Regions from separate parts of the Variovorax sp. LjRoot175 genome, predicted to be linked through region 2. Evidence: predicted binding sites of a transcription regulator. Region 2 holds the regulator's gene; each other region holds the start of a gene.
What was found. The regulator LexA, encoded in region 2, represses DNA repair genes until DNA is damaged. The targets are predictions, from matches to a motif close to ACTGTATNNNNATACAGT.

Region 1: the regulator LexA is predicted to act here: its motif matches at 1,499-1,516, upstream of recA (recombinase RecA).
Region 3: the regulator LexA is predicted to act here: its motif matches at 1,994-2,011, upstream of ACSQ89_RS27615 (ATP-dependent helicase).
Region 4: the regulator LexA is predicted to act here: its motif matches at 1,628-1,645, upstream of ACSQ89_RS19530 (PA0069 family radical SAM protein).

What each region holds. Positions count from the first base shown of each region.
Region 1 covers NZ_CAXURY020000001.1:5,788,966-5,792,168, forward strand. The annotation lists gene recX (recombination regulator RecX) at 1-361, opposite strand, end outside; gene recA (recombinase RecA) at 371-1,435, opposite strand; gene ACSQ89_RS28675 (MarR family winged helix-turn-helix transcriptional regulator) at 1,583-2,068, shown strand; gene ACSQ89_RS28680 (response regulator) at 2,093-2,764, shown strand; gene ACSQ89_RS28685 (sensor histidine kinase N-terminal domain-containing protein) at 2,781-3,203, shown strand, end outside.
Region 2 covers NZ_CAXURY020000001.1:2,536,186-2,539,388, forward strand. The annotation lists gene ACSQ89_RS12680 (D-2-hydroxyacid dehydrogenase family protein) at 1-343, opposite strand, end outside; gene ACSQ89_RS12685 (hypothetical protein) at 463-771, opposite strand; gene lexA (transcriptional repressor LexA) at 888-1,562, opposite strand; gene ACSQ89_RS12695 (asparaginase) at 1,637-2,632, shown strand; gene ACSQ89_RS12700 (hypothetical protein) at 2,637-3,053, shown strand; gene ACSQ89_RS12705 (DUF6152 family protein) at 3,075-3,203, shown strand, end outside.
Region 3 covers NZ_CAXURY020000001.1:5,568,121-5,571,323, reverse strand. The annotation lists gene ACSQ89_RS27630 (long-chain-fatty-acid--CoA ligase) at 1-49, shown strand, start outside; gene ACSQ89_RS27625 (5'-methylthioadenosine/adenosylhomocysteine nucleosidase) at 61-834, shown strand; gene corA (magnesium/cobalt transporter CorA) at 827-1,813, opposite strand; gene ACSQ89_RS27615 (ATP-dependent helicase) at 2,024-3,203, shown strand, end outside.
Region 4 covers NZ_CAXURY020000001.1:3,938,292-3,941,494, forward strand. The annotation lists gene ACSQ89_RS19520 (3'-5' exonuclease) at 1-13, shown strand, start outside; gene ACSQ89_RS19525 (gluconokinase) at 1-510, opposite strand, end outside; gene ACSQ89_RS19530 (PA0069 family radical SAM protein) at 520-1,608, opposite strand; gene ACSQ89_RS19535 (GbsR/MarR family transcriptional regulator) at 1,736-2,314, shown strand; gene ACSQ89_RS19540 (NAD-dependent epimerase/dehydratase family protein) at 2,383-3,203, shown strand, end outside.

The sequences.
Region 1 (3,203 bases), 3.3 Mb from region 2:
CCGCCGCGTCATGCGGCAGCGTGCCGAAGCGCTGCCGCCACACTTCGAGCGCACGGTCGAACTCGCTGCCCGAGAGGCTTGCGAGCGCTTCGGCCACCGCTTCGGGCGCAACGCCCTTGTGCAGCAGCTCCTGGCGCACGCGCGCGGCGCCGTGCCGTGCCGCGCGCTGGTGCAGCACCGACTGCACCACCCTCGCCTCGCTGATGAAGTCCTTGGCGGCCAGCTCGTCGAGCGCGCGCGCCAGCGTGCCGGGCTCTTCTTCGTACTTGGCCAGCTTGCGTTCGAGCTCGCTGCGCGAATGCTCGCGCTGGCTCAGGAGACGCAGGGCGCGGCCTTTGAGAGACGGAGCGCTGAAAGCCATGGCATCCGGTTACTTCTCGGGCGTGACGTCTGCCGCTTCGGCCAGAAGCGGAATGCCCAGCGATTCGCGCACCTTGTTCTCGATCTCGCGCGAAAGCGCCGGGTTCTCGCGCAGGAACTCGCGCGCGTTGTCCCGGCCCTGCCCGATCTTCTCGCCGTTGTAGGCATACCAGGCGCCCGACTTGTCGACGATCTTGGCGTTCACGCCCATGTCGATGATCTCGCCCTCGCGGCTGATGCCTTCGCCGAACAGGATGTCGAACTCGGCCGTCTTGAAGGGCGGCGAAACCTTGTTCTTCACCACCTTGACCTTGGTCTCGTTGCCGATCGCCTCGTCGCCCTTTTTGATGGTGCCGATGCGGCGGATGTCCAGGCGCACCGAGGCGTAGAACTTCAGCGCATTGCCGCCGGTGGTGGTTTCGGGCGAGCCGAACATCACGCCGATCTTCATGCGGATCTGGTTGATGAAGATGACCATGCAGTTGGTCTTCTTGATGGTGGCGGTGAGCTTGCGCAGCGCCTGGCTCATCAGGCGGGCCTGCAGGCCGGGCAGCGAGTCGCCCATTTCGCCTTCGATTTCGGCCTTGGGCGTGAGCGCGGCGACCGAGTCGATCACGATCAGGTCGACCGCGCCGGAGCGCACCAGCGAATCGACGATTTCCAGTGCCTGCTCGCCGGTGTCGGGCTGGCTGATCAGCAGGTCCGACAGGTTGACGCCGAGCTTCTGCGCGTACTGCACGTCGAGCGCGTGCTCGGCATCGACGAAGGCGCAGGTGCCGGCCTGGCGCTGCATCTCGGCGATGACCTGCAGCGTGAGCGTGGTCTTGCCCGAGGATTCCGGACCGTAGATCTCGATCACGCGGCCGCGCGGCAAGCCGCCGACGCCGAGCGCGATGTCGAGGCCGAGCGAGCCGGTGGAGACCACCTGGATGTCTTCCAGCGCCTCGCCTTCGCCCAGCCGCATGATCGTGCCCTTGCCGAACTGCTTTTCGATCTGGGCCAGCGCGGCCTGCAGGGCCTTGGCCTTTTCGCTGCCTGCGACCGAGATGCTGGTGCCTTTGACGAGTGCGTCCATGTGGAAATCTCCTTGAATATCAACGGGTTGTGTTGGGTTCATTCAATCTGCTTTTAATCACAGGCTGGATGCTTGAACAGTAGTGTAGGGGTTGATGGATTCGAGTAAACCCATTTTTTGGTCAGTTTGCTTTACTATCGATCGCACGTGATAGACGCTGTATTTCCGATCGACCCCGACGCCTGGCGCCAAACCCACCTGGGCCGCCTGCTGGGCCATGCCATGCGCCGCTTCGACGAGCGCGTGCTGGCGCTGATGGCGCACGATGCCGACGTGCCGCTGGCGCTGTCGAACCTTGCGGCGCGCGCGCAGGTGAGCGCGGCGCACATCCACATCACGCGCCATCTGTCGCGCGAAGGCTCGCGACTGACCGAACTCGCCGAGCGCGCCGGCATGACCAAGCAGGCCATGGGCACGCTGGTCGACCAGTGCGAGGCCTGGGGCCTGGTGACGCGCGGCCCTGACCCGCTCGATGCGCGCGCGCGGCGGGTGCTGTTCACGGCCGATGGGCTGGCCTGGCTGGAAGCCTTCCGCCATGCCGTGGCGCAGGCAGAAAAAGAGTTCCGCGCCAGCGTCGGCGACGAGATCGCCACCGTGGTAACCATCGGTCTCGAAGCCTATGCCGCGGCCTAGAATCCCAGCGTCTGGAGACACGCCATGCGAATACTGATTGCGGAAGACGACCAGGTGCTGGCGGATGCCTTGCTGCGCAGTCTGCGCACCTCGGGTTCGGCCGTCGACCATGTGGCGACCGGTTCGCAGGCCGATGCCGCGCTGATGACCAACAGCGAATTCGATCTGCTGATCCTCGACCTCGGCCTGCCCAACATGCACGGCCTCGAAATCTTGAAGCGGCTGCGCGCCCGCGGCTCGCAGCTGCCGGTGCTGGTGCTGACGGCGGCCGACAGCGTCGAGGAACGCGTCAAGGGCCTGGACTACGGCGCCGACGACTATATGGCCAAGCCCTTCTCGCTGCAGGAACTCGAGGCGCGCGTGCGCGCGCTCACGCGGCGCGGCATGGGCGCCACCAGCAATGCGATCAAGCACGGCCCGCTGGTCTACGACCAGGCCGGCCGCGTGGCGACCATCGACGGCAAGATGATCGAGCTCTCGGCGCGCGAACTCGGCCTGCTCGAGGTGCTGCTGCAGCGCGCCGGCCGGCTGGTGAGCAAGGACCAGCTGGTCGAGCGGCTGTGCGAGTGGGGCGAGGAAGTGAGCCTCAACGCGATCGAGGTCTACATCCATCGGCTGCGCAAGAAGATCGAGAAGGGCCCGATCCACATCGCCACCGTGCGCGGCCTCGGCTACTGCCTCGAGAAGATCCCGTGATTCCCCTGAGCCTTCGGTGAAGCTCTTCCAGCGCGCACAGCGCTCCCTTTTCGGCGAGATCCTCGATTGGATGCTCACGCCGCTGCTGCTGCTGGTGCCGGTCAGCATCGGCGTCACCTGGCTGGTCGCGCAGGGCATCGCCAACGCGCCCTTCGACCGCGAACTGCAACACAACCTCCGCACGCTGGCGAAGCTGGTGAACCTGCAGCAGGACGCGGCGCAGTTCGTGCTGCCGCAGGCGGCGCGCGAGATCCTGCGCGGCGACGACGCCGACCGCGTGTACTACCAGGTGCTGGACGGGCATGGCGAGCTGCTGAGCGGCGAGCGCGACGTCCCTTTTCCCCATACCGACGAGCCCCCGGTGACGGGCACCGTGTACCTGCGCGACGGCGAGATGCACGGCAAGGCGGTGCGCGTGGCCTCGCTCTGGATGGCGGGC
Region 2 (3,203 bases):
TCATGATCAGTGCCCAGGTGAGTTCGGCCGGCGCCAGCGGCGAGCCCGTGCCTTCGGCCACCGCGATGCCTTGCTCGGTGCACGCATGCACGTCGATGTGGCTGCCGACCCGGCCGGTCTGCGAGATGAGCTTGAGCTTGGGGAGCTTCTCGATCAGCTGGCGAGAGATCTGTGTGCGTTCACGGATCAGCACGATCACGTCGGCATCCTTGAGCCGCACCGAGAGCTGCCCGATGCCTTTGACCGTGTTGGTGTAGACCTTGGCCGCGTACGCGTCGAGCTTGGAAGCGCAGCGCAGCTTGCGCACCGCGTCCTGGTAGTCGTCGAGGATCACAATGTTCATGGCATGCCATTGTGCCTCGCACCATCCGCGTACTCCGTGCCCTGCGTTCCACAGGCGCACGCTGCCCGGGGATAACCCAGGCTCGGTTCGGCTTCAATTGCCGATCGGCATCGCCTCGCTCAATGCAGGCGGCTGGCGCGCGGCACGGTGTCCGCCGCTTCCAGGGCGGCCAGCCGATCGAGTTCGGCGCAGACGTCCGCCATGCGGCCCGAGATCACGACGCGGCCCGCGTTCTGGCCGGGGCGCTGCGCATCGACCGTGCGCACCACGCGCAGGGGACGCGTCGGCGCGGGTGCAGAGGCACAGCTGGGCCGAATGCCGACATAGCGAAGGCCGGACGAACGCCTGCGGCGCGAAGGCATCCAGCGATCGGCCAGCGATTGCAGCGGCATGAACAGATCAGCAAGGCTGAGAAGAGCGATTCCCATGTGAACTCCAGAAAAGTCAGAGGTTGAACACAGGCAGGATTGCTTTCATCGGCTGCTACAGGGTGATGGCCCTCGGCCATACGCCCGCCACCTGTCGCGGCCGGGGTTTGGACCCCCTACATGAGCATCGTGTTGCGGATCAGGCCTACGGCCAAGCCTTCGATCTCGAAAGGCTCGCCGGGCTGAACGACGATGGTGGGGTAGTCGGGGTTTTCGGCATGCAGCTCGATGACCTGCTTGTTGCGCTTGAGGCGCTTGACCGTGACTTCGTCGCCCAGCCGGGCCACCACGATCTGGCCGTTGCGGGCTTCCTTGGTGGCTTGCACCGCCAGCAGGTCGCCATCCATGATGCCGGCGTCGCGCATGGACATGCCACGCACCTTGAGCAGGTAGTCGGGCTGGCGCTGGAACAGGGTGTTCTCGACGTAGTAGGTCTGGTCGACGTGCTCCTGCGCGAGGATGGGCGAGCCTGCAGCCACACGGCCGATCAGCGGCAGCGCGAGCTGGGCCATGCCGGGCAGCGACAGGGAGAATTGGTTGTTGCGCGATTCGTTCAGCGAGCGCAGTGCGTCGCCCTTGAGGCGGATGCCGCGCGAGGTGCCGCTCACGAGTTCGATCACGCCTTTGCGTGCCAGGGCCTGCAAATGTTCTTCGGCCGCATTGGCCGACTTGAAGCCCAGTTCGGCGGCGATCTCGGCACGCGTGGGCGGGGCGCCGGTGTGTGCGATGGCGCTCTGGATCAAGTCCAGAATCTGCTGCTGGCGGGCGGTAAGCTTGACGGCGAACTGCATTGATGACTCCTTGCGGCACTGGCTGAATATCCAGTACCTGTATTTTTAACCAGTTTCCGGGAGTTTGGCAAGACATGGTCGATACCCTTCGAGAAGGCAAGCGCCGCGTGATCGTTCTGGGCACCGGCGGCACCATCGCCGGCCGCGCTACGGCGGCCGGCGACAACATCGGCTACACGGCCGGGCAAGTAGGCGTGACGGAACTGCTGGGCGGCATCGAGGCGCCCGAAGGCATCGCACTCGCGGCCGAGCAAGTGGCGCAGATTGACAGCAAGGACATGAGCTTTGCGATCTGGCGTACGCTGGCCGAGCGCTGCGCCCATTGGCTCGCCGAGCCCGACGTAGCGGGCCTCGTCATCACCCATGGCACCGACACGCTGGAGGAAACAGCCTTCTTCCTGCAGTCGGTGCTGGCTCCGTCGAAGCCGGTGGTCCTGACCTGCGCGATGCGGCCCGCGACCGCGCTGTCGCCAGACGGCCCGCAGAACGTGCGCGATGCGATTGCGGTCGCGTCCAGCCCCGGCGCGCTGGGCGTGGTGGCCGTCTGCGCGGGCACGGTGCACAGCGCCTTCGACGTCCAGAAGGTCCACACCTACCGGCTCGACGCCTTCGACTCCGGCGATGCGGGACCGGTGGCCTATGTGGAGGAGGGCGCGGTGCGCGGCCTCCGAAGCTGGCCGGTATCGCCGCAACAAGATGCGCGCGAGCTCTTCGAACGGATGACGAATGCCGCCCGATGGCCCCATGTGGAAATCGTGATGAGTCATGCGGAGGCGCGCGGCAGCCTGATCGACACACTGATTCGCGAGCGCCAGTCCGGCGCCGCCGAGCCGGTAGAGGGCCTGGTGCTCGCGGCCACCGGCAACGGCACCTTGCACCTTGCGCTGGAAGAAGCCGCGCTGCGGGCGCAGGCTGCCGGCATCGCGGTCGTGCGCGCCACGCGATGCACGCAGGGCCGCATCCTGCCGGCGCCGAATGCACTCTTGCGTGACGCGGGCGCACTGACTCCCGTCAAGGCGCGCATCGCGCTGGTGCTGGAGCTGATGGCAGATCAGCCGGCCGCCGATTGAGGCCATGTTCGGCGCTCTGCAATCGCACTCGTGGGCCTATCCGGCGCTGGAGGCGGTGCACATCATCGGCATCGCACTCCTGCTCGGCAATCTCGTGGCGCTCGAGCTGCGGGTGTTCGGACGTGCGGCTGCCTTGCCGGTGCGGGCGATGGCCAGGCTGTCGCTGTCGATCGCGCTCTGCGGCTTCACGCTGGCGGCGGCCAGCGGCTCGCTGATGTTCGCGACCCAGCCGGCCGAACTGCTCGCCAACCGGGCCTTCGTGATCAAGATGGGATTGTTGCTGGCCGCCGGATGCAACGCGGGCTGGTTCCACGCGCGAAGGTCCTTGCGCAAACTCGATGCGCTGGCGCGGGTACAGATGTTGTTGTCCACTGCGATCTGGCTGGCCGTCGTGTTCTGCGGCCGCTGGATCGCGTACTGAAGAGAAGAAGGAGTTCTTCCGATGAAACGTCGCAGCATCGTCGTCGCCGCCGCATCCCTTCCCGTCGCCACCCCGTTCGCCTGGGCACACCACGGCTGGAGCAGCTTCGACCAGGAGCGTCCGCTCTACCTGGAAGGAAAGGTCGTGCGC
Region 3 (3,203 bases), 3.0 Mb from region 2:
GACGCCGGTTGGCAAGATCCTGCGGCGCGAGCTGCGCGACAAGAAGTAGCGGGCACTTCCATGGCGGGGCCGGTCGCGATCGTTGCCGCCATGCAGGAAGAGCTGGGCGCGCTGCTCGCGGCGATGCCCGACGAGCAGCGCGTGCGCGTCGCCGGGCGGGATTTCTGGGTCGGCCATTTGCATGGGCAAGCCGTCGTGGCGGTGCTGTCGCGCATCGGCAAGGTCGCAGCGGCCACCACGGCCACTGTGCTGCTCGAGCGCTTCGGCGTGCGCGCCATCGTCTTCACCGGCGTTGCAGGTGGGCTCGGGCCCGGCGTGCGGGTGGGCGACGTGGTGGTGGCGACCAAGCTGCTGCAGCACGATCTAGACGCCTCGCCGATCTTTCCCAAATACGAGGTGCCGTTGACCGGGCATGCGCGCTTCGCGGCCGACACCGCGATCAGCGATGCGCTGGCCGCCGTGGCCGCCGGCCTGCTGCGCGATCCGGTCGCGCTGCTCGGGCAGACGGTGGTCGACGACTTCGGCCTGCAGGCGCCCCGGCTGCATCGCGGCCTGCTGGTGAGCGGCGACCGCTTCGTCTCGACCGCCGCCGAAAGCGATGCGCTCCGGCGCGAGTTGCCCGACGCGCTGGCGGTCGAGATGGAAGGCGCCGCGGTGGCGCAGGTGTGCCACGATTACCGTGTGCCATTTGCCGCGGTGCGCACGATCTCGGACCGCGCCGACGACGCGGCGCATGCCGACTTCCTGCGCTTCGTCGCCGCCGTCGCGAGCCGCTACAGCCTCGCGGTGATCGACGCCTGGCTCGCCACGCTGTCCGGCCGATCGGCTACTTGAGCCAGCCGCGGCGGCGGAAGTACCACATCGGCACCAGGGCGCTGGCGACCATCAGCACGATCGCGTACGCGTAGCCGTAGCCCCATTCCAGCTCCGGCATGAGCTTGAAGTTCATGCCGTACACGCTCGCGATCAAGGTCGGCGGCAGCAGCGCGACGCTCGCCACCGAGAAGATCTTGATGGTCTTGTTCTGGTTGATGTTGATGAAACCGACGGTCGCATCCATCAGGAAGTTGATCTTGTCGAACAGGAAGGCGGTGTGGTTGTCGAGCGACTCGATGTCGCGCAGGATCTGGCGCGCCTCCTCGAACTGCTCGGCGTTCAGCATGCGGCTGCGCATCATGAAGCTCACCGCGCGGCGCGTGTCCATCACGTTGCGGCGGATGCGGCCGTTCAGGTCTTCCTGCCGCGCGATCGCGGCCAGCACCTCGCCGGCCAGTTCGTCGCTGACGTTGCCTTCCAGCACTTTCTTGCCCGCGACTTCCAGCTCGTCGTAGATGTTCTCGAGCGAGTCGGCCGAGTACTCGGCGTCGGCATCGAAGAGCTTCAAGAGCACTTCCTTGGCATCCTCGATCAGGCCGGGTGCGCGGCGCGCGCGCATGCGCAGCAGGCGGAACACCGGCACGTCTTCGTCGTGAATCGAGAACAGCACGCCGCGGCTGCGCAGTTCGGTGTTGTGCTGGTTGAGGATGAAGGCGACGCGCACGGAGCGCGGGTTCTCGGCGTCATCGATCAGGAAGTCGCTGCGCACGTGCAGCTCGCCGTTGTCTTCTTCGTAGAAGCGCGCCGACTCCTCGATGTCCTCGTCCATCGCATCCTCGGGGATGGACAGGCCGTAGTACTGCTTGATCCAGCGCTTTTCTTCGAGTGTGGGCGATTCGAGATCGACCCAGATCGGCTGGAACTGAGAGAGCTCTTCGAGGGCCTCGATTTCTTCCTGGACAAGGCGGCCGTTGGCGAGCGTGAAGATATTGAGCATGGCTCACTCCCGGTGAATTTTTGTGGCGGTTGGCGAGGGTTCGGGGCGCTTTCAAGTCCCTGGCCAACAACGCATCACAGGGGAGTTGAAAGCTGCCGAGGCGGAACGGTTTCCATGCGAAGTCTCCGGTTGCAGCGAGGCGCGATTATGTCATCGGCCTCCGGCGCTTTTCTGCCGGCATCTGGATGGACATCCAGTAAAGTCGCGGCGATGCAAAGCCTCGCGACACCCGCACCCACGAGCCAGGCCGAGCGCCTCGCGGCCGCGCTCGCCAAGCTCAACGACGAGCAGCGTGCGGCGGTGGAGCACGGTGTCGGCACTGCCCTCGGCGAGGCTCCGGAAGACCAGCGGCCGCTGCTCGTGATTGCCGGCGCGGGCTCGGGCAAGACCAGCACGCTCGCGCATCGCGTGGCCCATCTGATCGCGCGTGGCGCCGATCCGCAGCGCATCCTCTTGCTGACCTTTTCGCGCCGCGCGGCGCAGGAGATGGAGCGCCGTGCCGGGCAGGTGCTGGCGCGCGTGCTCGGCCTGAAATCCGATGCGCCGCCGGCCCTGCCCTGGGCCGGCACCTTCCATGGCATCGGCGCGCGCCTGTTGCGCGAACACGCGGCGCAGATCGGCCTGCACGAGAACTTCACCATCCACGACCGCGGTGATGCCGAGGACCTGATGGGCCTGGTGCGCAACGACATCGGCCTCGCGTCCATGGAGCGGCGGTTTCCGCGCAAGGGAACCTGCCTCTCGATCTACTCGCGCGCCGTCAACAGCTGCGCGCCGCTGGCCGAGGTGCTCGCGCATGCGTTTCCGTGGTGCGCCGAATGGGAGGCCGAGCTCAAGCGCCTCTTCGGCGCTTACGTCGAAGCCAAGCAGGCGCAGCAGGTGCTCGACTACGACGACCTGCTGCTGTACTGGGCCGAGATGGTGGCGGAGCCCGCGCTGGCGGCGCAGATCGGCGCGCGCTTCGACCACGTGCTGGTCGACGAGTACCAGGACACCAATCTGCTGCAGGCCGCCATCCTGCGCGCGCTCAAGCCCGACGGCCGCGGCCTCACCGTGGTCGGCGACGACGCGCAGTCGATCTACTCGTTCCGCGGCGCGACGGTGCGCAACATCCTCGACTTTCCGCAGCAGTTCACGCAGCCCGCGCGGGTGGTCACGCTGGAGCGCAACTACCGCTCGACCCAGCCCATCCTCGATGTCTCCAATGCGGTGATCGCCGCCGCTGCGGAGCGCCACGCCAAGACCCTCTGGACCGACAAGCCCTCGGCCGGACGGCCGCAGCTGGTGCTGGTGCCCGACGAAGCACAACAGGCCCGCTTCGTGGCCGAGCGCGTGCTCGCGCACCGCGAAGGCGGTCTGGCGCTGAAATCGCAGGCCGTGCTGTTCCGCA
Region 4 (3,203 bases), 1.4 Mb from region 2:
GCCGGCGCGCTGATCCTGCTGCAGCCAGGCCCGGACCTGCTCCACGAGCCGGTCCAGCGGCGCCGACGCATCGACGGCCAGTACCCCCGGCTCCCCGACCGGCGATTCGAGGGTCGCGAACTGATTGGCGACCAGGCTGGCCGGGAACATGTGCTCCGCCGCGCGCGCCGCGACACGGCGTTCGGCCTCCTCGCGTGACAGATCCATGAACACGAAGCGCAGCCCCGGCGCCGCGGCGCGCAGCCGCTCGCGGTAGTCGCGCTTGAGCGCCGAGCAGGTCAGCACCGCACCCTGCCGGTGGCCGGCGAGTTCCCGACCCAGCGTGGCCAGCCAGCCGGTGCGGTCGGCATCGGTGAGCGCAATGCCGGCGCGCATCTTCTCGACATTGGCCGGCGGATGAAAGTCATCGCCCTCGATCAGCGGCAATGTGAACTCGGCGGCCAGCGCCGCACCCAGGCTCGACTTGCCGCAGCCCGAGACCCCCATGACAACGATCCAGAAACGATCCATGCATCGACTTTAGAACAGACTGCCCTGTCCCGCTTCGCCGGGCGGCCGAAACGCGCTGAGATCGAGCGCGATGCGCTCGCGGTTGAAGCCGATGCGCCGGGTCGCCTTCTCGAAGCGCTGGCGGATCAGGTCGGCCCACAGGCCGCTGCCCACCATGCGTGTGGCGAAGTCGGCGTCGTAATCCCTGCCGCCGCGCATCTCGTGGATGCGCGCCATGATGCGGCCCGCACGCTGCGGGTAGTGCAGCTCCAGCCACTGCTTGAACAGCGGCGCCACCTCCCAGGGCAGCCGGATCACCGTGTAGAAGGCGCTGCGCGCACCGGCCTCCCACGCGGCTTCGAGCACCTGCTCCATGTCCTCGGTGACGAAGGGAATCTGCGGTGCCACGCTCACACCCACCGGCACGCCGGCCTCGGCCAGCGTGCGCACGGTGCGCAGCCGCCGGTGCGGCGCCGCCGCGCGCGGCTCCAGCTTGCGCGCGAGTTCGCCGTCGAGCGAGGTGATGGTCACGTACACCGCCGCCAGATGCTCGGCCGCCATCGGCGCGATCAAGTCGAGGTCGCGCTCGACCGCGCTCGACTTGGTGACCAGCCCGAAGGGATGGCGCGTTTCCTTCAAGAGCTCGATCACCGAACGCGTGAGCCGCAGCTCGCGCTCGATCGGCTGGTAGCAATCGGTGGCGGTGCCGATCGCGATGTGGCTGGGCCGGTAGCTCTTGCGGCCGAGCTCGGCGCGCAGCACCTCGACGATGTTGCGCTTGGCGATCAGCTTGGTCTCGAAGTCCAGGCCAGGCGACAGGTTCAGGTAGCTGTGCGTGGGCCGTGCGAAGCAGTAGATGCAGCCGTGCTCGCAGCCGCGATACGGATTGATCGATCGATCGAAGTAGATGTCTGGCGAATCGTTCTCGCACAACACCGACTTCACGTCTTCGAAACGCACCTCTGTTTGAAGCGGCGGCAGCGGCTCGGCCGCGCCTTCTTCGAGCGTGCCCCAGCCGTCGTCGTAGGCATCGCGCACGTCGCGCTCGAAGCGGTGCGGCAGGCGGGTGGCCGCGCCTCGGCCCTTGAGGGCATGGACGGGAATGAAAACATCGGCCATGGTGAAATGTCTCTTGGAAACTGTATGAACATACAGTATTTCACCAATTGGCCAGCGCCGCATCAGATTTTCATTTCTTTATTGACAGAAATTTCGAAAACCATAAACTCGATCGCAAGGCCACACCATGCAACTGACCGAAATCCAACGCAAATTCGTGCTTCACTGGGGCGAGATGGGCTCCCTGTGGGGTGTCAATCGCACCGTGTCGCAGATCCACGCGCTGCTCTTCGCCCATGGCAAGCCGCTGCATGCCGAGGAGCTTTCCGAAACGCTCAACGTGGCCCGCTCCAACGTGAGCAACAGCTTGAAGGAACTGCAGGCCTGGAACCTGGTGCGCGTGACCCACGTACTGGGCGACCGGCGCGACTACTTCGAGACCAGCGTCGACGTGTGGGAGCTGTTCCGCACCGTGGTGCGCGAGCGCAAGGAGCGCGAGTTCGACCCCACCGTGCGGGTGCTGCGCGAGATCATCGCCAGCCCCGACTTCGGCAAGGAGCCGGCCGACGCGCAGGACCGCATCCGCTCCACCATGGAACTCATGGCCAAGCTGGGCACCTGGGCCGACGAGATGCTGCGGCTGTCGCCCGGCACCCTCGACAAGGTGCTGACGCTGGGCGCAAGCGTGCAGAAGTTCGTGCGCGGCGATGCGAACCGCGGCAAGGACGATCCTGACGCGCACCATGCCAGCCTGCCCATGCTCTGACATTTTTTTGCGTGTTTATTTCTGTTTTGACTGAAGCATCGAGAAGAACTCAAACCCGGAGTAGCGCCATGACCACTTCATCGAACATCCTCGTCTGCGGTGCCAACGGTTTCATCGGCAGCCGCATCGCCGCCGCGGTGCAGAAGGCGGGACACCAGGTGACCTGCGGCAGCGCAACGCGCCTGCGCACCGACCTGCCCCACCTGCCGATCGACTACTCGCGCGACACCGATGCCGCGACCTGGCTGCCGCGCCTGGCGGGCTTCGACACGGTGATCAACGCCGTCGGCGTGCTGCGCGACAGCGCGCGCCGGCCGATGCAGGCGGTGCACACGGACACGCCGGCCGCGCTCTTCCAAGCCTGCGCGCAGGCCGGCGTGCGCCGCATCGTCCAGATCTCGGCGCTGGGCATCGGCCGCAACGACAAAGACAACCCGACCCAGTACGCGCGCACCAAGCGCGCCGCCGAAGCTGTACTGCAAGCCCTGCCCGCCGGCGGCCCGTCGTGGATCGCGCTGCGGCCCTCGGTCGTGCTCGGCCAGGGCGGCGATGCGACCAAGCTGTTCCACACGCTGGCCGCACTGCCTGTGCTGGCGATGCCCGCCCCCGCGCTTGCTGCCAAGTTGCAGCCGGTCTATGTCGAGGATCTCGCACGTGCCGTGGCGGTGCTGGCCGACCCGGCCTCGCCCTCCCGCGGCGTGGTGGAGTTCGGCGGGGCACGCGCGATGACGCTGGCCGAGCTGATCGCCACCTTGCGCAGCGCGCGGCGCGGCGGTGCGCCGAAGCCGGCCCGCGTGCTGCGCCTGCCTGCATGGGTGGGCGTGCTGAGTTCGCGCGCCGGCGACTTCGTACCCGGCGTGCCGTGGTGCACCGACACCCGCGTGATGCT